DNA from 2 places in the Tepidibacillus fermentans genome. Region 2 is predicted to be linked to the other one. Evidence: riboswitches for the same ligand, from Rfam matches in the RefSeq annotation. Region 2 holds a riboswitch; the other holds the start of a gene.
The links. A riboswitch is a leader RNA that binds a small molecule or an ion and turns the genes downstream of it on or off. The one in region 2 is predicted to bind cyclic di-AMP.
Positions count from the first base shown of each region.

Region 1 (14,936 bases), on a different contig from region 2:
TAACCGTCCACCAATATTCATTAGACAAGCCAGATCTGTTCCAACTAAAATTTCAGCACCTGTCTCCTCTATATGTTCCGTTTTTTCCTGAACCATTTCCTCAGAGATTTCTGGATTCTTCACGGAGAAAGTACCACCAAAACCACAGCAATCTTCTGCATTTGGTAGTGGAACAAATTTTAGTCCTTTCACAGCACGTAACATTTGCTCTGGTTGATCGACAACTCCCATACCTCGACGTGTATGACAAGCAATATGAAGTGTGACAGTGGCATTTAATTCAGCACCCACGTCGGTAATACCTAATACATCGACAAAGAACTGGGAGAATTCATACACTTTCTCAGAGAGTGAAACCGCTTTCGGATACCATTCTGGATCTCCCTCAAATAATTCCACATAATGTTTTTTTAACATGGAACTACAGGAACCAGAGAGGCCAATGATGTATTCACTATGTTCAAAAGCACGAATCATTTGCTTGGCAGCTTGCTTTGCTTCTTCCATATAACCGCTATTATAAGCAGGCTGTCCACAGCACGTTTGACCTTGTGGAAAATCCACCCCTACCCCAAAACGACGTAATAGATTTACCGCCGCTTTTCCCGCATTGGGATAAAACATATCAGTAATACAAGTTGCAAAAAGAGAAACCTTCACTTTCCTCACACCCATTCACAAGATTATATGGTCATCTGATGACCTGTTTAATTAGAAACCTCATAAAAAATTTATGAGGTTAATCATAACGCTTTCATTACTACACTTTGATTTTAGTTCACATTTCTTTTTGATTCAATAGAACTATTTAAAAATTATGAAATGAATTTATTCGGCTTCATAGAACTCTTTTAGCAAATAATCTAATACTGATCGTCTAGTTAAGATTCCGATGAATTTCCGATCATGATTGACAATAGGCAAATACGGCCAATCCACAAGTAATTCGATTCCATAGCGTAATATGGTATCATCACTTAACATCGGGACATTTTGCTTCATCGCATCATGGACGAATTTACGACGAAAATCAAGATAATATGGGACTTTCTCCATCCTAGCGTATTCAAGGATTTCCGATTTACTGATAACCCCTTCTACTTCATCCGCCTCATTTAGAACAGGGACAGAAGACCAACCAGATTCCATCAATTTACTTAAAGCCTTTTCTAAATTCCATGTTGATCTTACAGTAATCACATTCTGAAAAGGTATAATAAGTGAACCAATCTCCTTAGACATAATTTGATCCCGAAATTGATCCAATTGTTGCATAACACATCTCTCCCTAATGAACAATTTTTGCTTCGCAAAATTTGTTCAGAAAGTCTGAAGTCAAAAGTTAGATTTGATAAAGCCGAACTTATTCATATGGAGTTTTAACTCCATATGAAAGCGTTTCCCAACATTTTAAATGTACCATAATTGGAATTATTGTCAATCATAGACAACCTCTTTTTATACATGAAACGATCTTTCCCATCGAACACTAGAAAAAACGAAAGGAGGCTTAAATAGATGGGAGAAGAAAAACATAAAACACCTCAGAAACTTCGAGTCAATGCAGATCAAAAAGGTCTTTATGAAGAAATGCAAATGGCAAAAGAAAATGCTGAACAGTTTCAACCGAATAAAAAAACGAGATAATGAACAAGATATACTTCAAAAAAGCAGACGACATTTTTCATATCGTCTGCTTTTTTTAAATACTGTACCACGGGTCTACATTTGCTTCTTCTTCATTCTCCAAAACATAAACACCACCAACCTCAACATGGCAAAACAAATCCTCGTTCAAGCCTGTTATCGAATAAAGCTTCATCTCTAAAATATCAAGGGTAAGTGCTGCATTATGGATACGTTCAATTCGTTGTTGTGAAATATTAAAATCTGGATGAATCGGCATTTGGTCAGACATTCTTAATATTTTCAATGTTAGATAATAACGAACATACTTTTTGGGATGAAACCGATCATCTAACTGTAGATCTTTCATTAAAATCATTTTTATTTTTGGAATGGCCTTTTTAAATTCGGATAAATTCCTGGTTGAAAATTGAACAAATATATCAATCGCTAATTTTTCTTCCATCCCCATCACTTTCCATTCATGAATTAAAGTTTATCATTTCAAAATAGAACTCGTCTTAATTATATAGAATAGACTCATTCGATTCTATAGTCTATGGTAGAGAGAAAAAGTTTAATGTCTTAAATGAAATGGGATCGTTGTAACGACCACGTTCTTTTTATGCAACAAAACGGTCCTCAAAACAACTGCTGTTTGGTTATGCAATAATGTATGCCACCATTTTCTTACAATAAATTGCGGTATTAATATCGTAATAAACATGTTATCACTTGACTTTTCCAAATTATCAATATATTTCATTAAAGGAGGAATCAATGTTCGATATGGTGAACGTAAAATGACTAGAGGAACATTTGGAATCCGAGAATTCCATTTTTCTCTCATTCGTGATGCTTGTTCATCATCAAACGCTACCGTAACCGCAACCACATCATCTGAAATACTTTTCGCATATGATACCGATTGAGCAACAACCTTACTTACCCCCGAAATAGGGATAATCACTTTCGATGTCATTTCACTGATTTGAATCGGTTGCTCCAGTCGTAGCTCATTGGAAACATCATTATAATGATCTTTGATGCGATAAAAAATTAAGACAACAATAGGTATGGCTAAAGTAACCATCCAAGCACCTTCAGTAAACTTGGCAACAATTGTCACGATGGTCACAATTCCTGTAAATAAGGTCCCAATACCATTGACCATCGTCTTAGATAACCATTTATTTCCTTTTTCTTGTATAAACGACTTGACCATTCCAGCCTGAGCAATCGTGAAAGATAAAAATACTCCTACTGCATAGAGAGGAATCAAAGCATGACTATCACCATGGAAGGCAATAATCAATATGATTGCCATCACACTTAATAAAATAATCCCATTTGAGAACACAAGACGGTCTCCTCGTGCTGTTAAGTTTCTTGGTAAGAACCCATCCTTCGCAATAATGGAAGTGAGTTGGGGGAAACCGGCAAAACTTGTATTCGCTGCAAGGAAAAGGATGAACATCGTTACAATTTGTATGAAATAATAGAGTATTCCTCTTCCAAAAATATGTTCTGCAATTTGGGAAACAACAGTTTCATGCTCTTTCGGTGTAATTCCATATCCATAAGCAAGAATCGTAATCCCAAAAAACATTGTTGCTAAAATGACTGACATCCAAATCATTGTTTTCGCTGCGTTTTTGGGAGATGGTGACCGAAAGGCGGGAACTCCATTACTAATTGCTTCTACTCCTGTCATTGCCGAACATCCCGAAGCAAATGCTCGTAAAAAAAGTAATAAAATCGCCCCACTACCTATTAGAGAATTCCCATGATGAATTGCTGTTTGCGGATAACCGTGCCATCCATCATGCCAGAGTTGATATCCCCCAAATAAAATCATCAGCAATACTGAACCAATAAATAAATAAGTTGGATAAGCAAATACGGTGGCTGATTCACGAATTCCTCTCAAGTTGAGAACCATAAGGATCACTACAAGTAAAACAGATAATAGAACTCTCCAAGGAATAAAAAATGGAAAAGCAGAAGTGATTGCCGCCACCCCTGAAGTCACGCTTACTGCGACAGTCAAAATATAGTCAATCATCAATGCTGCCCCAGCAATTAAGCTATAATTAATGTTTAAATGTTCTTTTGCTACAAGATACGCTCCACCACCTGAAGGAAAAGTAAAAATAATCTGGCGATAGGAAATCGTAATAATTAACAGTAAAAATAAAATGATCAGCGAGATCGGTAAGGAATAAGCAAATGCTCCTGTTCCAATCAAAGCCAATACGAGTAAAATCTCCTCAGTTGCATAGGCTACTGAAGATAAGGCATCCGATGAAAAAACCGCTAATGCCTTCCATTTGGGTAATTTTTCATGAGATAGTTGTTTTGTCCGTAATGGTGAACCTATAAGCAACCTTTTTAATTGATTTGTCGACATAGAATCCTCATTCCTGCCTTTTTTTGAAAATTAAAGTCCATAAAAGAAAAAACACGAGAATGGTTTTCTCGTGGTATCAGTTTAACGTCTACACGATAAACACCTCTCTATATCGCTTACGAGGTTAGCTGACGGATTCGGACGTAGAGAAGGAACGCCCTACCTATGAATCATTCATAGGATTCACCCCAGATACGATGGTTCCCCCGCTCCATAAAGGATTAAGCAGTTAATAACATTCTTAAGTTGTATGAGATGTATCATACTCCTCATCTATCCTTTTGTAAAATAGAAACGTTTTTTAAAAGTAGCCTAATTTACCTTGTATTTGGCATGAAAATTGATAATATATTCGCTTTTCGCTTGAAATATCATCATTTCACTTGTTATCAATCATCTTTATATCTTTGTTCTTTCCACGGATCACCATACATATTGTATCCTGCTCGTTCCCAAAAACCCGGTTTATCCTCTTTCATGAGCTCGATTCCTCTCACCCATTTTGCGCTTTTCCAGAAATAGAGGTGTGGAATCACTAAACGTAAAGGCCAACCATGATTGTCAAAGGCTCACCGTTATGATAGGTTGCAAATAAGTTCTCACTTCTCATGAAGTTTTTGATTGGAAGATTGGTAATCAAAAAGATAGGTTTATATATTCCATAGCAGTTCCGTTGTCTGTGTATTTCTTTTGAATAAAAAAAAATAGTAAGAAATACACTCCCAAAAGTCGCTGCTTATGGAATATATAAACCCACTATCTCCGAATCACTCGGCTTCAATACTACCATCCACGGCTTGCTCCGCCTCCACCGGATGATCCACCGCCACCTCCACGTGGACCGCCACCACCGAATCGACCACCGCCTCCTCTTGCAACTAGCGATAGAATCGTAAAGGTGAAAAAGCCGCCGAAGAAGATAAAATCAATAAGGATAAAGACAAAAATAATAAGAGCCCACACAAGTTCGGAAAGACTAAATGATTTTTTTGCTGGAGTATCAGGTGGTCTATTTTGAACCAATTGATCTGAGTTTAAATGATACTCTTTAGCCACCTCATTATACAGAGCCTTATAGACCCCCATCACAGCTAAGTCTGGTTGATTATTTTTCAAATATGGAACAGCGAAATCATCCAAGATTCGTCCTGCTTTCCCGTCAGGAATTGCTCCTTCAAGACCATAGCCAACTTCGATTCTCATCTTATGGTCATTCATTGCAATAACAAATAACACACCATTATTTAATTTTTTATCACCTAACTGGTAGGTACGAAAAGCGGTGGTTGCATATTCTTCAATTGGTATACCATTTGTCGTATCAACCGTTAAAACTGCAATTTGCGCTTTTGTGGCATCATCTAATCTTCTTCCTAGATCAATCAATTCAGCCTTTTGATCAGGAGTTAAGACATGCGCAAAATCCTGAACATATATATCTCCAATAGGTTTTGGAATCTCAATTTGAGCAAAACTAATGGATTGAAATAAAACCGTGATAGCAAAGAGAAGAAAAAAGATTCCTCTTAACCTCTTTTTCATTTCGATTGACTCCCAAAATCAACAGATGGTGCCTTTTGGGCATTCTCATCCGCTTGGAAATATTCCTTTGGCTCAAAACCAAATAGACGAGCGACAATCACTCCAGGGAACCTTTTGATCTGTTGATTATAGGTTTGTACCGCAGTATTGTAATCTCTTCTTGCGGTTGCAATTCGATTCTCCGTACCTGCCAATTCATCCATTAATTGCGTAAATTGTCGATCCGCTTTTAAATTCGGATACCGTTCGACAACAACTATTAATCGACTTAAAGCTGAGTTCAACTCTGTATTCGCATTCGCCATTTCTAAAGGTGTTCTGGCTCCTGCTAAACGAGCCCTTGCATCGGCAATCCCTTGCAAAACCTCTTTCTCATGAGCGGCATAACCCTTGACGGTATTGACCAGATTCGGAATTAAATCCATTCTTCTTTGTAATTGGGTTTGAATTTGGGCAAAAGATTGATTTACCGCTTCTTCTTGTGAAACAAAGCTATTATAGCTACCTATCATTGAAAAAGCGAGTATTGCAAAAATAGCAACAATAACAATTAAAATAATGGTTCCTTTTTTCATGAGATTCTCCTTTCACTCCCTTTTAATTTATATTATACCTCTTTTATTAAGATATAACGAGAAAACAAAGCGATTAGCGTCAGCGTAAAAAAAGGGCAAGGGTTTTTTAAGTAAATCCCCTGCCATATCCTAAATTCTATTTATTTCATCCCGTGTTTTCCATAATGTTTCGCAATTTGTACAAGAGAGCGAACCATCACACCAGTAGCTCCTTTTGGAGTAGTCGGTGTTTCCTTAGATGTAAAAGCTGTACCCGCAATATCTAAATGAATCCAAGGAGTATCCTCTGCAAAAGCATCTAAGAATAGTGCAGCAGTAATACTGCCTGCATTTCTTCCCCCAGTATTTTTCAAATCAGCAATTTGGCTTTTAATTTGTTCTTTATATTCATCAAAAGTAGGTAACTGCCAAATTTTTTCGCCTGCTTTTTTCGCTGATTTCTTAAAGTCTTCAAGGAAAGCAGGATCATTTGTAAAAGCCCCTGTAGTTACCGTACCTAGCGCTACAAGAATCGCTCCTGTTAAAGTGGCTAGATCAATAATTCTTGTTGCTCCTAGCTTTTTTGCATAGGTAATTCCATCTGCTAAAATTAGACGACCTTCTGCATCTGTATTTAAAACTTCAATCGTTTTTCCACTCATCGTACGGATGACATCTCCAGGCTTATAGGCCTTGCCAGATGGTAAATTCTCAGTAGAAGGAATGACGGCAACAATATTTACTTTTGGACGTAATCGCCCGATCGCTTCCATCGCTCCAAGAACGGCTGCTCCTCCTGCCATATCTGTTTTCATTTCATCCATATTCGCTGCAGGTTTTAGCGAAATTCCACCACTATCAAAAGTTAAACCTTTTCCGACAAAACCTAAAACTTCATCCCACTTTTCTCGACCACGATATTTGATCACGATCATTTTTGGCGGTTGATCACTTCCTTGGGCCACTGCCAAAAGTCCGCCCATTCCTAAACGCTCCATCTCTTCTTTACCGAGGACTTCATATTCCATCCCATAACGGCGAGCAATTTCTACTGCTTTTTCTGCCATCTTTGTCGGCGTCATCAGATTACCAGGGGAATTGACTAAATCCCTTGCAAGATTGGTTCCTAATCCATAAGCAGTTCCACATTCAATTCCATACTCTAATTCTTCCGATACTTGATCTGCCATCAGCTGGATGAATTCGATTTGGTGATGCTCTTCTTTTTCTGAACGATACCCTTCAAAATGATAAGCAGCCAAAACAGCCCCTTCCGCAAATGAATGAGTCACATGGTGTTCATGAACATTAGGATGATTGATACCAAAAGGACAAGAAGCGATTCGTTTTGCTTTCACTTTGATTCCTTGTTTTACAGCAATAGCAGCTACTTCCCTAATCAGATCTTGATCGAATTGGTCATAATTTCCTAAACCAATTACTAAAACCCGAGAGGCAGGAATTTTACCAAACGTATGAATAAGAACAGTTTCTTTTGCCTTTCCCGTAATATCCCCTTGCTGAATTAAATCCGAAATCGCACCATCAAGAACTTGATCTAACTCTGCTAACTTACCCTGTGGTTTTTTTTCATTGAGATAATGACCAAATACCAACAAATCTGCTTTAATCTCTGCAACATTTAGATTCGTAAATTCGATTTTCATGACAACACCTCCAAAAAAATGGATATGGAATATTGTACTTTTTTTTCACTGAATTGAAAATTATTTCGGTTGGCTAAAGTTTTTCCTGTTTCAAATGTAATTGAATCTTAGGAAAATCGATTTTTGTGACTTCATCGATGGAGATCCTTCTTTCTTGAGGTAGAACAGCTAATGCTTTTTCAATAAAGTTGATCACAGGCTCTAAGTCAAGATCCCAATATTCAGGACGATAAGGTTGTAAGTATTGATAAGCAGATTGAAAAAGGGCTCTCGAACCGTAAATATTTCCGTTTTCGAAATGATAAACGGCAACAGCCACTTGTAATAATCCTTGTAGAAACTTGTTTTGCCGATCTGTTAACCAAATTTCTTCAAGTAGGTCATGGCATTCGTAATATTCCCCTTCGTTAAATTTCTCAAAAAACAAATAATATTCCTCAGGATATTTTCTGAACATCATTTCACCCCTGACTAAAGAATACTTTTATCATAACAAAGGAAAACACAAATTGCACGATTTCGAATACAATCAAAAAAGGCAAGGATATTTACTCCTTGCCCGTAAATCATTTTATTTTATTGCATCAACTGGTTCTGCACGGTTATATTCTTTCATAACCTCTTCTGTTAAAGTCCCATCGCCTTTTTTAATCACATAAACATCAACTTCTCTTTTTCCCCATTCTTGATAAACATCTTGAATAGTTTCAAAATAAAGGTCTAATTTGTTCCCTTTTATCGCCGAACCTTTATCGGCAACAACACCGTAGCCATATCCTGGAATATAAAGGACGGTTCCTATTGGGAAAACGTTTAAGTCAGCGGCGATCGTAGAATAATTCCCTCTTATGACTCGAACTCCGGAATAAGTAATACCATATTGAGGGTGAGATTTATCTTTACCTGTTGATTCCTTTCCAGCTGTATAACCTGTCGCTACCACATGTACCTTTTCATATTTGGAAAGATCAAAGATAGGTTGACTTTTCGTTTCATTACTTTTGGCTTTTATAGGTTCTTTTTGTTCTTTACTCAACAGTTTTCCTAAGAAGGGTAATTGATGATCTTCAAGGAAAAAATGAAACATCTCATTCATAAAATCATGATTCACGTGATTGTTTTGATTCCTATTTTCTATTTGTTTTGGAATCATTGTAAACCCCATCAATTGGATGGATATTACAACCAGCAAGAAGAGTAATGATAATTTAGCTGGTTGTTTATTTTTGGTAGACATTGATCTACCTCCTCTCTAAAGTTCATCTTTTCCGACAAAAAAATTTTTATACCTACTTTAGAGAGAACTTCTTAGATTTTTGCATGAACTTGGAAATTATCTCTTGCTAATTTTACCGATTCGACCTGACAAAAATAAATCTTGTCCTTTTTATACTAAATACCTAGTGTTTATATTGTAAAACGGTTTATCTTTGTTTAAAATGAGAATGAGTTACCATGAAAAAGGAGGATCGCTAATGAATCTGAATCCACATGCAACTAAAACAACGAATTCCCCAAATCGTCCAACTCAATACATCAACTTTATTTTCTTCAAGGTAGACCCTGCTTTTCGCAGATTGAGCAAAGATGAACAAAAAAGAAGGAAAGATGAATTCCAACAAGTAGTGAAAGAATATATGAATCATTCCGATCTCATGCTTCTTTATTATTCCCTTGTTGGTATTCGAGCAGATGTTGATTTTATGCTTTGGAGAATCACTAACCGCTTAGAACTTTTTCAAGAAATGACTACTAAGTTATTACATACTGGTTTAGGTCAATATTTAACAGTTACCTATTCCTATCTATCGATTTCAAAAAGAAGTATGTACGTAGATAAAATTGAGCCTGAACATCAAAACTCGCGAGCTTTCATCATACCCGGAAAATACAAATATCTCTTCGTCTACCCTTTTGTAAAAACAAGGGATTGGTACCATTTAACATTCGCAACTCGTCAAGGGATGATGGATGAACATATTCAAATTGGAAACAAATATCCCTCTGTGAAATTAAATACGACTTATTCGTTTGGGATTGACGATCAAGAATTTGTTGTCGCTTTTGAGACGGATGAACCAAAAGATTTTCTCGATCTCGTTCAAGAATTAAGAGAAACGGAAGCAAGCCGATATACCTTACGAGATACTCCGATGTATACCTGTATTCGTAAAAATGATATTGATGAATTACTTGAAACGATCTAACAGCAAAAAAGTCCCAAATAACTTGGGACTTCCTTCATTATATATATTTCTCTTTACAATCATTTATATCTCTTCTTCTACTCCCAACCCATCGCATGCAGGACAAGTTTCCGTTCCACCAACCATGACAACATGATACCCCTGACCATCACATAGTCCACAAACATGTTCTGTTTCTTGGACCATCTTCTATACCCCTTTCACCCTTATTTGTATAATATATCAATTATTCAGGAGATTATTAATATTCGTTTTGCAATTGGATTGACCGAATTGTCTCGTGTTCTTAATAAACAAAAAAGCCGAGGAATCTCGGCTTTGAATGGATCAAATCAAATCGATCAAATTATCCTAAAAATTTTCCTTTTTTAAAGACTAGCGGCAAGCCACCAATGGAATATAAATATCGATTATCTATCAATTGCTTCATTAATGAAGCGGTCATTCCTTTTATCTTCCATCTTCCTACTGTTCCAATCGCTTCTCTGCGACCTAAAGAAGCAACGGTTCCACGGTATTGAAATTTAAAAGGTTTCAACTTCATTTCACCATTGCGAATAAGAGAAACGATCTGTTTGGCTACATATTCACCTTCTTGAACAGCGATTTGCGCAGTTGGAGGATAGGGTTTTACGTTTTCATCAAATACAATGGAACTGTCGCCGATAATAAATATATCTTTATACCCAGGTGCTCTTAAATAAGGATCCACCTTTGCTCGAGAACGGATCGTTTCAATTCCAAGGTTATCAATGATTTTGTTTCCACGTACACCACCTGTCCATACTACTGTTCCCGATTTTATTTGTTCTCCATTTGCTAAAGTAACCCCTTCAGCTGTAACTTCCTTAATTGGCGTGTTGGTTCGAATTTCCACGCCTTTACCCTTTAGAACTTCCATTGCATGTTCAACAAGATTGGGTTCAAATCCAGGTAAGACGGTAGGAGCAGCTTCAATATTAATAATACGAACGACCTCAGGGTTTACATCAAATTCTTTGCAAAGTTCTGGTACCCGATCAGCAAGTTCCCCTACAAATTCTATACCTGTAAAACCTGCTCCCCCAACAATAAAGGTTAAATACTCTGAATGATCTGGTTCTGCTTTGTATTTAGCAAACATATATTCGATATGTTCGCGAATTAAACGGACGGAATTAACACTACGAATGACAAAAGCATGCTCTTTTAAACCTTTGATACCAAAGGTTTCTATGTCACTTCCTAAGGCAATGACCAATACGTCATAAACTAATATCTGTCCATCTTTTAATTTGACACTTTTATTTTCAAGAGATATTTCGACTACTTCTTGTTGAATTCGATTGATTTTTTCGCGGTCAATTAAATCATCTAATTCAATTTTCACTCTATTGGTAGGTAATGTTCCTGCGGCTGGAGCATGCAAATGAGTGGTAATATAGTGATAACTGTGCTTATTTACGATTGTGATTTCTGCTTCATTGTAATCTAATTCCTTTTGTAGTTGCAGTGCAGTCATCAAACCACCATATCCTGCTCCCAAAATTAAAACCTTCACATTCTCACTCCCTATTTTTTAACAATATCTTTTCCTTTCGAAACAACTTTCACTAAAAAACAAAAATATTTTGTTACAATAAATAAAGAAAAAAGACATACTATGATAAGTTTATTGACAACGTAATAATGTTGTTAATTATCTATACTTATCATACCATGTCAAAACATCGATGAGAATCATAAAAAATTATAATATAATTCCCAAATTTATAATGTATCAATCATGGTTTTTTCGCCTAATACCAAATCAGAAAGTTTCATTCCGTCTAAAACAGTGGCCATTGTTGTGCGAAGCTTTTCCCAGACAATTTTGGTAGAACAATCCTCATTTTTATCACAACAATTGCCATCGTTATCTTCCATGCAATCAACGATATTCATCGTTCCCTCTAACACACGAACAATATTACCAACCACAATTTTTTCTGGAGAGTCTACTAACCGATATCCTCCTTTTGGACCGCGGACGCTTTTCACTAATCCCGCTTTACGAAGGTCAACAAAGATCTGTTCTAAAAAAGCCTCAGGGATTTTTTCATCTGCTGCAATTTGCCTTAATGGGATCGGCTGATTATTTTTTGGTTTTGCTAAATAGACCATTGCTCGAAGCCCATAATGGCCACGTGAAGAAAGCTTCATCTGGTCTCCCCCTTAGCAACTACACTTTTTATCTTTACAATGAAAAGAATTTTGGTATTTTTATTGTATTAATGCTCTGAGGTTATGTCAAATAGAGCGAATTGTGTTTTTTTTATTATTTTTCAGAATTTCTATCTTTAAAATCACTCTTCCTCAGTTTATAATGAACATGGGACATGTTAAAATCATGCAAAGGTGGGAGGCAGAAACATGGTACATGATGAAAAGGTTTACGACATTACAGTTATAGGTGGCGGTCCTGCAGGATTATTTGCTACATTCTATGCAGGAATGCGAGGAGCAAGTGTAAAGTTAATTGAGGCAATGCCACAACTTGGGGGACAACTTACTGCATTGTATCCAGAGAAATATATTTACGATGTAGCTGGTTTCCCCAAAGTTCTAGCAAGCGAATTGGTAAAACGCGTTGAAGAACAAGCAATGCAATTCAATCCTACTGTTTGCCTAGATGAAAAAGTAGAAAATGTCGAGAAAAATGGTGATGGTATTTTCGTTTTAACAACAAGTAAAGGTACACACTTATCCAAAGCTGTCATTATCACAGCTGGTATCGGTGCTTTTGAACCTCGTCGTCTCGATGTTGAAGGAGCCGAAAAATACGAAAAAACCAACCTACACTACTTTGTAAGTGATATGGAAGTATTTAGAGACCGTCGTGTTCTTGTCTTTGGTGGCGGAGACTCTGCTGTTGACTGGGCATTAATGTTGGAAAACATTGCAAAAGAGGTAACCATTATCCATCGTCGTGATAAGTTCCGTGCTCATGAACATAGCGTTGAAAAATTATATGCTTCAAAAGTAAATGTGATTGTTCCTCGTGTGATTACTAAACTCGAAGGTAATGAAAAGATCGAGCGTGTAACCATCGCTACTCCTAAAGGCGAAGAAGAACAAGTTATTGAAATTGATGACTTGATCGTCAATTTTGGATTTGTTTCCTCTCTTGGACCCATTGCAAACTGGGGTCTTGAAATCAAAAACGGTGCAATCGTTGTTGATTCGACAATGAAGACGAACATCGATGGCATTTATGCTGCTGGTGATATCGCTACTTACGAAGGAAAAATCAAGTTAATCGCTGCAGGTTTTGGCGAGGCACCAACAGCGGTAAATAACGCGAAACACTATATTAACCCTGAAGAGCGTATTCAGCCTGTTCATAAACATTAATACCGAATTGAGCACTTATCAAATGCGAAACCACTCCATCTGGAGTGGTTTTTTATTTTATTTTTCTGTATAAATTGTCTCTTCATACTACAAAATAAATTTATAAATACTTTAAGGATACGAGGTGTAAAAAATGTTGAAAAGTATATTGTATTGGACCTATATCCTCCTGATCATCATCGCAACCTTCTTCTTCCCAATTGCCATTCTTTTAGGAAACCTTCCACTGGGCCGAGTCGATGCCATCATTGGCGCAATCTTATCATTTATTTTTATGGCTAGTTATACTCTTTATAGCTTTCAATTAGAACGTACAAATTAGGTGATCAAAAATGGGGTATCTTTGTCCTGTTTGTAATGCCTTAACGATACTTGAGGCCACTTGTCCAGATTGTAATCACTTACTAGATGATCATGGACGACTTGATGATATTTGGGAACCTTATGCGCCCTATCGTGAATATGAGGATATGAAGTTAACCAATGGGTATCCCGATGATTTTAAAAATCATCTTTGTATCCATATTGCTTCTTGTCCTAATTGTAAGCGTAATTTGTATATACCCGTTCAAGAACAGTTTTTTTCTTAGGTTGCGAATGTGTAATCATTCGCTTCTTTTTTGTTAGATTAAGCCATGGAAATACGGGTATCATACGCCATTTTCGACTCAAAAATCGTATAAAGTCTAGGATTTTTACGAAAATTTTTCTTATCTTTTTCCTTCTTTAACAACTCATTATGAATTCGATCTAATCGATGACTTAATTCTAAAACTAGAGGATGTTGAAATCCCAATACTTTACCCTTTTCTTCCATTTCTTTTCTTACCTCTTCAAATTCCTTTATCAAATCTCGTTTCATTTACATATACCCCTCTCATTTCCTTCCATTCATTATTTACTGATTACCATAAGCTTACAATATTTCAGTTTAAAAATCAAACGTTTGTTCTCAGAATATTTGTTCTATTCATTGATAAAAATCCAAGATTCAGTTTCCTTTATTCATTTTAAAGGTAAGATGATTTATAATGGAAGAAGATTGTGATTTTTTTCTTTCCTTTTAGGAAAACTAGATAATTTGGGAGTGAAAATAATGCCCATCATGACTCATAATGATTTACAAGACATTCAAATAAAAGTTGAAAACAAAGAACGATTAACATTTGAAGATGGGGTTCGTCTATTAAAATCGAATAATCTATTTGCGATCGGTCAGATGGCCGATCTAGTGAGAAAACGAAAGAATGGTGATTATGTCTCGTTTATTGTCAATACACACCTGAATTACACCAATGTCTGCTTTTTAGGATGTAAATTATGTGCGTTTGGACTTAAACCTGATCATCCAAATGCTTACACCTTATCATTAGAAACAATTGAGGAAAAAGTAAAAGGACTATCAGAAAAAGGATTTTCTGAAATTCATATCGTCGGTGGAGTCAATCCAAAACTTCCCTTTGAATACTATGAAGAAATGATTCATATTATCAAAAAACATAATCCAAACATTCACGTTCAAGCCTTTACTGCTGTCGAAATTGATTATATTGCAAGA
Region 1 covers NZ_SMAB01000006.1:42,688-57,623, reverse strand. Annotated here, with positions in the region: gene EDD72_RS05480 ((Fe-S)-binding protein) at 1-660, opposite strand, end outside; gene EDD72_RS05475 (CBS domain-containing protein) at 829-1,275, opposite strand; gene EDD72_RS12935 (hypothetical protein) at 1,519-1,647, shown strand; gene EDD72_RS05470 (hypothetical protein) at 1,703-2,098, opposite strand; gene EDD72_RS05465 (APC family permease) at 2,204-4,036, opposite strand; cyclic di-AMP (ydaO/yuaA leader) riboswitch at 4,135-4,274, opposite strand; partial or broken gene EDD72_RS05460 (molybdopterin-dependent oxidoreductase) at 4,426-4,667, opposite strand; gene EDD72_RS05455 (TPM domain-containing protein) at 4,820-5,578, opposite strand; gene EDD72_RS05450 (LemA family protein) at 5,575-6,153, opposite strand; gene EDD72_RS05445 (leucyl aminopeptidase) at 6,294-7,799, opposite strand; gene EDD72_RS05440 (DUF309 domain-containing protein) at 7,873-8,256, opposite strand; gene EDD72_RS05435 (3D domain-containing protein) at 8,371-9,036, opposite strand; gene EDD72_RS05430 (chlorite dismutase family protein) at 9,275-10,006, shown strand; gene EDD72_RS12485 (YuiA family protein) at 10,070-10,192, opposite strand; gene EDD72_RS05425 (NAD(P)/FAD-dependent oxidoreductase) at 10,353-11,546, opposite strand; gene EDD72_RS05420 (RrF2 family transcriptional regulator) at 11,756-12,187, opposite strand; gene EDD72_RS05415 (NAD(P)/FAD-dependent oxidoreductase) at 12,398-13,378, shown strand; gene EDD72_RS05410 (hypothetical protein) at 13,512-13,700, shown strand; gene EDD72_RS05405 (hypothetical protein) at 13,711-13,968, shown strand; gene EDD72_RS05400 (aspartyl-phosphate phosphatase Spo0E family protein) at 14,007-14,240, opposite strand; gene mqnE (aminofutalosine synthase MqnE) at 14,475-14,936, shown strand, end outside.
Region 1: another riboswitch for cyclic di-AMP. It lies ahead of EDD72_RS05465 (APC family permease); the one in region 2 lies ahead of EDD72_RS07180 (dicarboxylate/amino acid:cation symporter).

Region 2 (14,936 bases):
GTAGGTGAACCATTATGAGCTCTGAATTAAAATGTTGGTAAAAAACATACTTAAATTCTCTAATTCTCTCGTAAACACACTTTATTATTTGATATAGCTGTTAGATTTAAAATAGAAAAACCTTGAAAGGCATATAGCCAATCAAGGTTCTCTTTGTTTTATTTTTGTGCTCGGGATAGGCATCTATACTTACTTAACGCCGTTAGAATAATTTAAGAAAAGAGTATTAGCAATTTCTTGTGGAAGTTGTTGATTTACAAAATTGAGCCCTACCCACGATAAAACTGTTTCATCAATAGAGCGCCAATTTTTTAAAATCGGCAATAAATCTGCACTATTGTTTACATCTTGAAGCCCTAAAACACAAACCCCATAACTTCTTTCTCCCCATATTGCCCATTTCATTGAAGGAGGTAGCCAAATAACGGTATAAGAATTGTACAGCACTGCATCCGCTGGACTTTCCTCAGGTCCTAATTCAAGAACATCTAAATATTCATCGGGTGATAAATTGACAGGGAGTTTCATCCAATTATAATAATTAAACTCTTTATAAAAATATTCTACTGGATTAGGATCTAACACTGCGGTAAGGACATAATCATCTTTTGTTTCTTTAGATAATTGCTGGATTATGCTCCAAAAATCTTTGTCCATTGCCCAGTCAAACTCTTCAAACAAAAAATAATTGAATTGTTCTCGGAATACCTGTTTAGGCAATCTATTTTCTATATAAAACGTATCACTAGCTATTCCTATTAATTTATTAAACTCTTTTTTTTCCCTAACAAATAAAGTTTCTAAATTCATTGGACTCCCCCTATTTTAACCTAATTTTTAAAGTCATTCTTTTGCTCCCTTTTGGATAAAAGTCTGCAGTTGAACCACCTGTGGATTTAGCACCGTCGCGAAGAACATATTTTGCACCATCTTTTGTCAGTATTATTGTTTTTCCGTCTTTAGATATTGATTTTTTCCATCCATCTCTAAGTAGATTTTTTTCGAACTGTGCTTTAGATACATCAGTCGCTCTGTTAGCATAACGACTACCAGATTTAGTCACATCTACATATTTAGAAGCTTTGCCTGTACCCTTAGTTCCACCTTTACCACTCGCAAAAAATTGTAAGTCTACTCTCAGTAGGTTCCCCGCATCTGCAGATTCATTCAGCCGGTTACTGTACCTGAGAGAGTTTGCCGCAAATCCAAAACCTTTTTGGGCTGCTTTTAAGAGTGCTTTTCCTCCACCGCCGGTAAAAATCCCTACTCCCGCCATCAGCCGATCGGTTACCGATAGCTTCCGTTCTGTTACTAAGTCCCGGCCAATAATCGCCTCTATTCCACTTTTAATATTGCCGACAACAGGGATGAAGTCAAGGGCCATCGATCCTGCTTGACGTTTAAAGGATGATGATGGCAATCGGAACTTTTTCCATTTCGGCAGTTTCTTCAATGAGTATCCTGCTTTAAAGTCAAATCCATACCTTGATGGCGTTGATTGATGATAAATATACCGACTTTGGACGGTTACGTTATTTTGAACATCATATGGCTGTCTTACACCGGCTACCGATCGAAAATAGCTGCTTCTCATGGCGATGATTTCTTCTTTTGTCGGAGGGGGTGGCGTCACTTCTTGACGACCACTTTCGCCTCCTGTACTCCCTCCAAGGCCCCCATATTTTACTAATGCCCTATAGGTTTGCGGTCCTGCGATGCCATCCACCGTGATATGGACATATCTTTGAAAGTCGATGACTGCCCCTTCGGTTAGCGGACCAAAGTTTCCGTCAATGGGGCCTGGAGAAAATCCAACGTTCTTCAACATGGTTTGTAGGTCCGAAACAAACGGTCCTTCATCACCACGTTTTAACCTGGGAGACCAGCTACTTCTACATCCTATTTATGGCAGTATCAGACAGGAATAGAAGGACCGCCTATCATCCTTTATGATTATCAGGAAACGAGAGCTGGGGAAAACCCGCAGAAATTCCTAAACGGTTTTCAAGGCTATTTGCAGGTGGATGGATACGCAGGATACCATAAAGTGCCAAACGTAACCTTGGTTGGTTGTTGGGCTCATGCGCGTAGAGGATTTACAGACGCCCTAAGATCCATGCCCGCCAATAGCGTGAAACCAGTGACAGCAACAGAAGGCCTGAATTTCTGTAATCAACTGTTTGCGGTGGAACGCAAATTAAAAAAATTAGATCCCAAAGATCGGTATGAAGAACGTCTAAAGCAAAGTAAACCCATCCTAGACGCTTTTTTGTCATGGCTTCAAAAGCAAGAACAGCAAGTGTTGCCAAAGAGCGCACTAGGAAAAGCCATTGCATACTGTCTGAACCAATGGGACAAAATTAATAGCCTTTTTAGAGGATGGGCGACTGGAGATCGATCATAATCGCAGCGAACGCTCCATCAAATCGGTGGTCATAGGAAGGAAAAATTGGCTTTTCGCCAATACACCACAAGGTGCACGAGCAAGTGCCATCATCTACAGCATTGTGGAGACAGCCAAAGAGAATCAATTAAATCCATATTACTACCTTCGCTATCTTTTTGAGCAGCTTCCCAATATGGATTTGTCAGACAAGAATGCATTGGATCAAATGCTTCCTTGGTCAACCACACTCCCTGTTACATGTATTGCTTTTAATCAGCTAACTAAAGCCTTCAAAAAGGTGGGGGCTATTTGACGTTTACCCAGAGAACAACCTTTCATTCATAGTGATCGTGGATTTCAATATACTTCACTTGGATTTAAGTGGAGAATTGATGAGGCAAAGATGACTCATAGTATGTCACGTGTTGGTAGGTGTATTGATAATGCACCAATGGAACTTTGATGAACGACTTCAAAAATGACTAAACGGCCTCAGCCCTATGGAATATAGGGCCCAAGCCGCTTAGCTGATTTTAATTCCACTGTCTACTTTACAGGGGGCAGTTCAGTCGTTTTACCGACCTTTTGGGACAGCCTCGCCTGTAACTTAAAGTTTAAATTAATTCTATTCTAGAGCCATCTAGTTCCTCTTCTGTTTCTTTAAATAGCTCTAGTAATCACTTAAATCTCTTAAAAATTCTTGTCTCATACTACAATCTCACCATTCAATTAATATAAGAAGTATATTATTTAACTTCCATATATATCCCATAGATTGTTAATTCTGTATTTTCATAGTCTACATCACATATTTCAGCTGGAAAAAAATCTTTGTGATTTATACAGGCGTTAAATCTAACGATACAAAAATCAATAATGTCTTTATCTAATTCAAGTGTTAATATTTCAGAATTGTAATACATCTCCGAAGGTTGACCGCAATTGGTAATCTTAATCTCTTTAACTTTTTTCATTGAATCTAATGAACTATTATGAACGCGAATGCAACTGTGGCCATTAATTAATGCTTCTTGAAACTTTGTTTTAAGTTCTATAGCACCGTCATGATCGAACTCCATGTGTAGTGCATATTCATCATCTCTAAACATTCGTATCATTTTATCACCTTCACCTTAACCTAATATGAACATTCTTTATAACTTCCATATTACCATTTAAAAATTCAAAGTGTACATGGGGACCAATATTTCCGTGCCTTCCGTGGATATCATTAGGTTTAGCTCTAAATTGCCGTGAACCATCTCGACTTCTCCACTTACCAGGAGACACTTCAATATAATCTTTACCGAGAAATTTCCTTTTTTCAACTTCTAAATTTGATTTCCTAATAACTCTACGATATTCAGTGATTTGTTTTGTATTGCTGGTAACCTTCTCTTTTTGGTAAAGCTTTCTATTAACTTTACCCTTACCCTTAGAAGCAAAGAACTGTAAGTCTAATTTTAATAGACCCGCATTACCCTTTCTACTAATCCCTAACTTTGGTGTCTTGGCAAATTTAAATCCAAATTTTAAACCTTTAAAGGCTGTTTTTCCTCCACCGCCGGTAAAAATCCCTACTCCCGCCATCAGCCGATCGGTGACGGATAGCTTCCGTCCTGTTACTAAGTCCCGGCCAATAATCGCCTCTATTCCACTTTTAATATTGCCGACTACAGGGATGAAGTCAAGGGCCATCGATCCTGCTTGCCGTTTAAAGGATGATGATGGCAGTCGGAACTTTTTCCATTTCGGCAGTTTTTTCAAAAAGTATCCTGCTTTAAGGTCAAATCCATACCTTGATGGCGTTGATTGATGATAAATATACCGGCTTTGGACGGTAACGTTATTTTGAACATCATATGGCTGTCTTACACCGGCTACCGATCGAAAATAGCTGCTTCTCATGGCGATGATTTCTTCTTTTGTCGGAGGGGGTGGCGTCACTTCTTGACGACCACTTTCGCCTCCTGTACTCCCTCCAAGGCCCCCATATTTTACTAATTCCCCATAGGTTTGAGGTCCTGCGATGCCATCCACCGTGATATGGACATATCTTTGAAAGTCGATGACTGCCCCTTCGGTTAGCGGACCAAAGTTTCCGTCAATGGGGCCTGGAGAAAATCCAACGTTCTTCAACATGGTTTGTAGGTCCGAAACAAACGGTCCTTCATCACCACGTTTTAATATTTGTCCTGTCCAATTGCTTGATTCTGCTTGTCGCCCTGTCGGGTCAATGAATGCAAGTGGATTATTATTAACATACACATATCGGTTTAAGCTTTGCGGGATATCCATCCAACCTGTAAATGTATCCTCTGATACAAAGCGCCCTTCATTTGGACTGTACCATCTTGCCGCAAAGTCAATGAGTCCTGCTTTTGCGTCATAGGATTTGCCTGTAAATCCAACTACATTGTATGGGGCTGCCATCTGTGTAAACAGGTTGCCGAAGGCATCATAGCGATATTTCATGATCGGTTCGCCAATGCGGTCGGTGACATCCATGATATTCCCTAACGCGTCTTCATGGTAATATAACAACCCACCCCGTGTACGTATGTTGCCTTCGTAGCCTTCTTGTTTGCGACCGTGGAATCCGAACATTTTCCGGGCGATCACTTGATCGGCCCCAATGTAATATTGGGCTAATGGCTGGCCGTTTTCGCCGTATTCTTTAAAGACATTGACACCATCGTATAAATATTGGGTCGTTTCTTGATAAAGGGCTTTGCCGAGCTTTTTCTTGAGACCGTTCTTTTCTCCTTTGCCGCGATTTATGGCATTTTCCAGTCCCTTTCCTCGGCCGTTGCCGATGAGGGAAGCATCATAATATTCTTGATCCCTTACGGCTTTTCTTCGTAAAGCATCATACTCGTATTCCACTTGGGAACCGTCTGGATAATATACTCCTTTTAGACGGTTATCTGTCGTATATTCATATTTGATAGTACCTTCTTTTGTTTCTTTTTCAATAAGGTTGCCATTCGCATCATAATAATAGTATTCGTCTCCTGCTTGAACAAGTTCATTCAGTTCATTATAGCGATATTTCGTTACTTTTCCGTCTTCTGACTGTTCAATCCGGTTGCCGACTTCGTCGTATTTGTATGTTACCGTGCGGACGGGCTTTTTGACGTAGTCTGGCGTTTCGTCGAAGGTGGTTGGGCCCTCTTCATAAAATTGATTCCAATCCTTTGGTCCTTTGCCAACTCCGTGATAACGCTCCGCTTGTTTTTCTTTCTTCTCTTTTTCGTTATTATTCGGTTTGTTCGACGTGTTCGCTTCTTGCTTCGTTGATTCCTCTTGATTCTGTCTTGCTTCGTCTGGTTTTCCGTTGTTACGGTTATGTTCATCTGAAACCTCTTTCGCTTCTGCGATGGTGTTAAAGAAGCTTACGATTTCTTTCCAAATTTCTTTAAAGAAATTGATCACCTTCGTAAGGACGGCTTTTGCTTTTTCTACGATTTTACCGAAGAACGTTTTTTCTTCTTCTTTTGATGTAGTTTTGTCTTCGCTCTTTGCTTTTCTCTCTTTTGGAACGTTAGTTTCTTGATCCGCTTCTTTTTCTTCTTGTCCTTTTATTGTTTCTGTCGCCTTTTGGCTATTTTCTCCAAAGATATAGCTGACAAAATTGGCGACAAATGAAGATTCTTCGGAGTCTTCCTCTTCACCGTCTTTTGATTGATCTTTCTTTGTCCCTTTTTTCTCGTTAGGCGGTGTATAAACGGTATTTCGAATTGCTTCGATTTTTTCTTTCGGGTAGGTTACTTCCGTTAAACGATTCAGCGCGTCATATTTGTATACGGTCTTCGCTCCGTCCTCTTCTACCTGAGTGAGACGGTTGCCAACTTTATCATACGTGTAATGAAACGATGTAAGGAATGTTTTTCCTTGATGTTTGACAGATGTTAGTTGACTGTTTTCGTCGTATTGATAGGTTGTCTTGATGCCATTGGCACGGGAGATGGTGGCGATTTGTCCCGCACCGTTATAAGTAAACGATGTCTCATTCTCGTCTGGATCAATGAGCTTGGTGATTTCATTGCGACCATTATATTCATATCGAATGATTCGATCTTCCGGATCTTGGATTTGTGTGCGGTTGCCAGCGGCATCATATGTAAATCTTGTTGTTTTATTCAACTTCGTATTCGTCAATGCGGTTAAGCGATTTAACGCATCATATTCATAGATTTCCGTCGTAGCCGGGCTTGATGCTTTGATCATATTCCCAGCCGCATCATATGAATAAGTTAGTTTCTCGTCGCCTAAATCGATACTGGTCAACTCTTGGCGCTTGTTGTATGCATATTGAATCGTCTGTCCTTTCGGATCGATTTCTTGCACGAGGTTTCCAACTTTGTCATACACGTATTGGTGCACTTCGCCAAGGGCATTGATTTCCTTAATGACTTGACCAATGGCATCATAAACCCATTCCGTTTGATTCCCTTTGGCATCGATCATTTTTGTCATTTGTCCAAGTTGGTCATATAAATAAGTGGTTTGATTTCCTAAAGCATCTTTGACTTTTGTCAAGTTCCCAACCGAATCATACTCATAGCTTGTAATACGGCCTTCCGCATCCTTAATGCTCTTAACATTCCCTACTTCGTCATACGTATAGGTAGTTGTATCCCCTTTTGGATTGATTTCTTGGATTAAACGGTTCATTTTGTCATAAACAAATGTTGACGTATGATTTTGTTGATTGGTCATTTTAATCATGTTTCCGGCTTTGTCATAGCCATAAGAAACGGTATATCCTAATGGATCCGTTACTTTTACCAATCTCCCCGCTTCATCATAGTGAAACTTTGTCACAAAGCCTCGTTCGTCCTTAAAAGAATCAACGTTTCCGACCTTGTTATAGGTAAAGCTGATCTTTTGTTGATGCGGATTGATTATCTCACGTAATTGGTTATTTAAATCATACTTGTAGTTCCATGTATGGCCGCGAGCATCCATCAGTGCCGTCATGTTGCCGACAGCGTCATAGGACATCTTTGTCACAAACCCCTCGGGGTCGATGATTTCACGAATATTTCCAACCTCATCGTACGAGATTTTAGTGATATGGCCAAGCGGATCCGTTATCTTCGTCAGCCTTTGCAGCGCATCATATTGATAGCTCGTTATCTCCCCAAGCGCATTTTTCACAGATTTCAATAAGCCATTTGCTGTGTAGGAATATTCCGTTTTCCCTTTTAGAGGATCAATTTCCTTTATTAACTCCCCTGCTAGGTTATATTGGAATTCTGTTTTAGCCCCGTTTGGCTCTATGATCGACGCAACATTTCCGGCGGCATCATAGCCATATTGGACTTTTTGTCCTTTCGGATCGACGATTTCAACCATCCGGTCAAGTGCATCATACGTATATTGTGTGATAAATCCTTCCGCATCCTTGACAGAAGTCATTCTTCCCAGCTCATCATAGGTCCAAGAGGTGATGTGTCCTTTTGGATCGATCGCCGACTCAAGTAAAAACCTTTCGTTAAATCGGTAAACAGAAGTTGCCCCACCAGGCTCTATCACCTTAACGCTTCGATCAGATAAGTTGTATTCATACTTGGTTTCATGTCCTTCTTCATTCACATACTTCGTCATCCGGCCTAAAGCATCGTAAGAAAATGTGGATGCATTTCCTAGCGCATCCGTCACTTTCAGGAGATTTCCCACTTCATCATAAGCAAATGAATAGGCGGCTTTTAACGGATTGACGATCGCCGTAACGAGTCCAAGTGAATTATACGTATAGGTGATTGAATGACCTTGTGGATCCGTTTCTTTAATAAGCTGGCCTATCTTATCGTATTGATAAGACGTTTCTTGACCAAGGGGATCGATTACCTTGGTCACTTGACCTAGCGCATCGTAAGAGAAAGTGGTCGTGTTACCTTCTGGATCTGTCATTTTTGTCAGTTGCTGTAGTTCGTTATACTCATAACGGGTTACTCTTCCAAGTGGGTCTTTTATTTCGATGACATTTCCAAAATCATCGTACTGATAGCTTGTTTCAGCCCCTTTCGGATCACGAATACTCAATAAGTGGCCCATCTTGTCGTAAGAATACGTATAGGTTTCTCCTTTAGCATTCGTAACGTTCTTCGGAAATCCATTGGCATCATACGTGTAAGCCGTATAAAGCTTTCCGTTTAAGAACCGTTTTTCAAGCTTGTCCTTGCTATTGTATTGATATGTCCATGTTCCAAATGGCGTCACATGTTTGACAAGACGATCCAATGCATCGTATTCAAATGTTTCATCGTTCATGAATGAGCCCGATTGACTTTTCAACCTTCCTAACGGATCATACGTATAGGAAACGGTTGCTCCCAACGGCCCTTGAATGTCTGTTAGTTGACCTTTGACATTGTAAGTGTAGGAGGTCGTTGCGCCATTCGGCTCCTTCTTGCGAATGACTTGCCCTTTCGAATTATATCGATACTCATAAACCGCTCCATTCGGCAGCTTGGCCTTTACCAGCCTGCCGTTTGCATCATATTCATAACGAATCGATTGGTTTTTGGCGTCTGTTATCGAAACAAGACGGTCACCGTTATCATACGTATAAGTCGTAACGGAGCCGTTTGGCATCGTCACACTTTTTAAGCGGCCGACTTGGTCATAGGTGTATGAAATCGTTTGGCCTAATGGGTTAGTGACCGTTTTGAGCTGTCCATATGCATCATACGAATAGCGTGTGATTTTGTTGTTCAAGTCTTTAGACTCCGTCACAAGTCCTCGCGAATCATATCTGAATTCTTCTTTTTGCCCTAACGGATATTCAACAGATATTAAATTTCCTTTCGCATCGTATGTCCGCTTCCATACCCGTCCTTCTCCGTCTTTAATGATCATAGGCAATTGAAGATTGGAGTCATAGGTAATATTCGATTCTTCTCCTAACGATGACTTTTCCACTGTAATATGATGAAACTCGTTATATTGAATGGATATCGTTTCAAGCGGTCCCGAAACATTGGTCAAGCGCTTTTGTTCGTCAAATGAATATGTGTATATGTTTCCAAGAGCATCTACTTTTTTCGTTATATTGTAGTCTTCGTTGTAAAAATAAGCCGTTGAATGTCCTAATCCGTCGTAAACCGTTACTTGATGATCTCCGTACTCATATCTGTATAGTAAATCGCCCTCATGTGTCACTTTGGACACGCGATCTCCTGTATAAGAAAACTGCTTAGTGCCAGTTTGAGAATCTGTCACTGACAGAAGGCGATGCTCGTTGTCATATGAATACGATTCCGTCGTTCCATCAGGATGCGTGACTTTTCGCAGTTCATTGTTTTCATAGGTATACGTTGTTACACGGCCAAGTGGATCGGTCATAGATGTGATGAGCTGACCGGCATATTCGAATGTAACGGTACGTCCATCGGGACTTTTTATTTCAACCAATCGGCCTTGGGAATCGTAGCTCAAGTTCACGCGATTTCCATTGCGGTCCTCAACGGCGATTAATTTTCCGGCTACAGGGTCTGCGTTGGTTCGCCAAGGTGCATAATACCCTTTAAAAACATAAGTGGTTCCATGGGGTTGTGTTACGCGATATTCATCTTTCGAAATTCGTTTTAGGGATGACTTGGTGGATCCTTCCGCAGTGTAATAGCCTTTATCAAGCGGATAATAAATCGCCGGATCGCCATCATACTCATCCACTAATAAACTTTCGTCTTCTTTGTGATACGTATAATTCACCTTTGTTCCATCTGATTTAAATTCCGTGATATGAAACTCATCAAACATTTGTATGTAGTGATTATAAGGAAATGTCCAGCCATAACCGAAAGGTGACAAGCGATTCTTTTGGCTCGAATGATATAATCGCTGGATTGTCACTGGAAACCCATAAGAAGGGAGTATAAAGTCATCTCTTTGAACAAATGCATTCCCTTTTGGAATCTCTACAGGTTCCTCCAATACAGGTGGTTCCGGTGATTGGGCAAAGTGACTGTCGTTTAATAAACTTGGGATAGCTGAGTTGCCATCTGTAGATTGGTTATTAAATAACGAAGCAAATCCTTGGGAATACCCCGGCGGCTGTCCAGGCTGCGGAAGCCATTCTTCTAGAAAAGGATTTAAAAATGCTTCAGGCGTAGCCGCTTCAGCTTTTTTGGTCATTCCAGGCAAAACAGAATTTGTGATGAGCAGAATAACCATGAAATAAATAATAGATTTGTAGAGAACTCGTTTCTTCAAAACAAAAACAACTCCTTTCCATCTACGATTTCCCATCAGTCTAAACACAAGGAACACCGTCGATGAAAAGAGTTTTAACGCAGGAACCGTTCGGTAACCCAGCCATCCTAGCATTCACTTGCCTTAGACCTGTGGCTTTGCGTCCCCGGCTTTCGCCGGGTTTGCCTTTATCGCTGTTCAATTGTTCAAGTGATTTAACCTATATCAATTTCTATATCGGATCATTTTATAAAAATTTTACATTTTAGATAAAATTTAATAACTTTATTTTGTTAAAGACGATGTTTTAAATAGTTGTTTAATAGTTAAACAAACAGAGATCATGGAACGAATCTATACTTCAGGAGAAGCGCAAGATTGACTTTTATGTAAACTATTGTTAAGATAAAGTTAAATTGAATAGTCCGCACGCTGAATCATTTTTATATATGAGCGGAGGAACCAAGATTGTGGCATTGCCACTTGGGGTGAATTCTTAATGTACATTAAGGTAGGGCGACTCTCACGTCCGAACCCGACAGCTAACTTCGTAAGCGTCTCGAGGGGTAGGATCTCGTTTATTACGAGTCTTATTTTGGCGTATTTTAAGCCATAGAAGACTTTGCCCTTCTATGGCTTTATTTTATCTTCAAGGAGGTATGCTATGAAATTAACAGGAAAAATTTTATTGGCATTAGGATTAGGTGCATTGTTTGGTTTAGGATTAAATCTTTTTGCACCACATGTATTCCCATCAGTTGATCAATATCTTCTTACCCCACTAGGCAAAATCTTTCTTAATCTCATTAATATGTTAGTGGTACCCATCGTCTTTTTCTCTATTACCCTTGGAACAGCTGGAATTGGTGATCCTAAAAAATTAGGAAGAATTGGAAGTAAAACATTAATTTACTTTATCTCCACAACAGCAATTGCGATCATCATTGGTTTAGCTTTAGCACTTACCATTCAACCTGGAGCAGGCTGGCAATTTTCTGCTGAACAAGCTAATTTTAAACCAAAAGAAGCCCCACCTATTATGGAAACGTTGCTCAATATCATCCCAAAAAACCCCATTCAATCCATGGCAAATGGAGATATGTTACCTTTAATTTTCTTCTCAGTTTTCATTGGTATCGGAATCGCAGCCCTAGGAAAAAAAGCGCGAACTTTCCACGCTTTTGTTGAACAAGGAAATGAAATTATGATGTATTTAGTTACTCTCATGATGAAGTTTGCCCCATATGGTACGTTTGGTTTAATTGCCTCGGCAATTGGTAAACAAGGGTTTACTGCGATCCGTGCAATGGGATTGTACATGTCGGTTGTGATTCTTGCTTTATTCATCCATACGATTGCAACCTATGGTTCCATGATCTTATTCATTGCAAAAAGAAATCCGATCGACTTTTTCAAAGGATTCTTTCCAGCAATGGCCGTTGCTTTTAGTACATCAAGTAGTGGTGCAACACTACCGGTATCAATGAAAACAGCACAAGAAAATTTAAAGGTACCTGAACCCATTAGCAGTTTCGTTCAACCACTGGGTGCCACCATTAACATGGATGGTACTGCAATTATGCAAGGTGTGGCTACTGTCTTTATCGCCCAAGTTTACGGTGTTGATTTAACCTTTAGTCAAATCATCACTGTTGTTTTAACGGCGACACTTGCAAGTATTGGAACAGCTTCCGTTCCAGGTGTAGGCTTGGTTATGTTAACGATGGTGTTAAAATCGGTTGGTTTACCTGTTGAAGGAATTGGCTTAATCCTAGGTGTTGATCGACTCCTTGATATGCTTCGTACAGCAGTGAATGCAACTGGTGATGCGGCTTGTGCTGTGGTAATCACAAAGACAGAAGAAAAATATCATCCTGAATGGAATCAAGAGGAAGAATCGGTACCATATAGAGAAACTGAAGAACTCATAGGATAAGAAAAAAAATATGGGCTATTCTCTCTAAAAAATAGCCCACCATTTATATTCAGACACTATGATCATGAGTTTTGATCCAATATTAACGCTGCTTGATTTGCCTTTAACTGTTGTACAGGGCATGCCCCTTTTAAAGAACATCCTGTACAGTTGTCGCAACTTTTCCCTGCTTTTAGGTTACGAAAGGATCGATACAATGTCCATCCACTGTAACTGACCATTAAACCTAAAATGAGATAGGAAAGAATCATGATCTCTCCTCTTCTCCCTTCTTCATTTCATTCGTTTGATGAAAGCAACATTCCCCTTTTAATCGTTTTCGCATCACTTTTATCAAGACAAAACCACTATAAATCACAATCACAGCCGCCAACAAATATGAGATCATCATGTCATCGCCCCCATTTATATTAGTAAATGTCCGATTTGATTGACAATGAAAGCCAACATCCAAGCGATCGTGAAACTATATCCGATTGAAAATAATGGCCATTTCCATGAACCCGTTTCTTTTTTCATCACCACTAACGTTGCCATACATGGTGTATATAAAAGAACGAATACCATAAAGGCATAAGCAGTAACTGGTGTAAAAATACTCTGAATCACTCCAGATAAATCGCTGATGGTTCCCCCTGTTCCATAAACGATTGACATGGTGGATACAACAATTTCTTTCGCCATAAAACCGCTAATTAATGCAACAGCAGATTGCCATGTTCCAAATCCTAAAGGAGCAAAAATCGGTGCTAGAACCTTACCAAACAACGCTAAAAAACTATCACTCATATTTTCAACCATTCCTTGGAAGGAAAAGTTTGCTAATAACCATAAAACGACAGCCATGCTAAAAATCACAGTTCCAGCTTTTTTAATGAAGTTTTTTCCTTTATCCCAAGTATTTAAAAGCAAGCTTCTAACCATTGGAACACGGTAAGGTGGTAATTCAAGCACAAATAAACTTTCTTCTTGTTTCAATAAAAATCGTTTAAAAATGAGTCCTAATAAGATCGCTAAAATAATTCCCAACACATATAAAGAGAAAACAACGATGCTTTGATACTGTCTAAAGAAGATCGAAGTAAATAATGCATAAACGGCTAACCGAGCAGAGCAAGACATAAATGGACTTAATAAGATCGTAATTAATCGTTCCTTTTCTTGTTCCATTGTCCTTGCGGCCATAATTCCTGGAACATTACAACCAAAACCAATGATCATCGGAATGAAAGCTTTCCCATTTAAGCCGATTTTCGCCATCGCTTTATCCATCACAAAAGCAGCTCTCGCCATATAACCCGAGTCTTCTAAGAAAGAAATAATGAAAAATAGGACAAAGATTTGCGGGACGAAAACTAATACTCCACCAACACCTGCAATAATTCCATCTACGATGAAACGAATTAACCACTCTTCCGCATGAATAGAGATGAGTAATTGTTTTACTGTATGGGAGAATGGCCCATTAATAAAACCATCCAATAGATCTTGTAGCGGTGTCCCGATCCAAGAAAACGTAGCCTGGAACGTTAAAAACATAAATAAGAAAAATAACGGAATGCCTAAATATTTATGGGTTACAACGGCATCAATTCTTTCTGTCCATGTAATCTGCTTATTCTCATCAATCGTCATCACATCTTGTAACATTTGGTTAATCCAAAGGAAACGCTTTTCCCGGATCACTTGGGCCACAGAAGTATTTAATTTTGCAGCAAGATTTTCACGAATTGCTAAAATATGATCCCATACCTTTTTATCTTCAATATATCCTTCTACTACAGAGTTTTCTTCAAGGAGTTGTAAGGCAATCCAACGAAGATTGTGATATCGAAATTGTGGTAAGTCGTGTATCAACTGTTCAATGGTATGAATTCCCCATTCAATCTCTGCTCCATAATCCAATTGAAAATTAGGCGGATCCTCTGCTTGATCAAATGCTTGAATTAATTCATCATAACCTTTTCCTTTTCTTGCCATCATGGGGACAACTGGGATTCCTAATCGTTCTTCTAGTAATTTCACATCGATTTGAATCCCATATGTTTTGGCCACATCAATCATGTTTAATGACATGACCATAGGTTTGCCTAGCTCTAATAGTTGCAAAGTAAAATAAAGATTCCGTTCTAAATTAGAAGCATCCACAATATTAATTAATTTATCGATGTCTTCTTCCATCAAAAATTGACTCGCTACTTTTTCTTCAATGGAAAAGGGAGAAATACTATAAATACCAGGTAAATCAACGATTTGAATCGATTCGTCGTATTTTGCTACACCTACTTTTTTTTCAACGGTAACTCCTGGCCAATTCCCAACATGCTGTCTTGTTCCTGTTAATAAATTAAACAGAGATGTCTTCCCTGCATTCGGGTTACCAACTAATGCATAAACCGCCATGATAACCTC
Region 2 covers NZ_SMAB01000009.1:31,670-46,605, forward strand. Annotated here, with positions in the region: gene EDD72_RS07145 (hypothetical protein) at 190-810, opposite strand; gene EDD72_RS12850 (peptidoglycan-binding protein) at 821-1,903, opposite strand; partial or broken gene tnpC (IS66 family transposase) at 1,874-2,699, shown strand; partial or broken gene EDD72_RS13105 (IS3 family transposase) at 2,715-2,868, shown strand; gene EDD72_RS07170 (hypothetical protein) at 3,133-3,495, opposite strand; gene EDD72_RS07175 (RHS repeat-associated core domain-containing protein) at 3,515-10,570, opposite strand; cyclic di-GMP riboswitch class I at 10,699-10,785, opposite strand; cyclic di-AMP (ydaO/yuaA leader) riboswitch at 11,009-11,160, shown strand; gene EDD72_RS07180 (dicarboxylate/amino acid:cation symporter) at 11,253-12,524, shown strand; gene EDD72_RS07185 (FeoB-associated Cys-rich membrane protein) at 12,587-12,775, opposite strand; gene EDD72_RS12535 (hypothetical protein) at 12,772-12,915, opposite strand; gene feoB (ferrous iron transport protein B) at 12,930-14,927, opposite strand.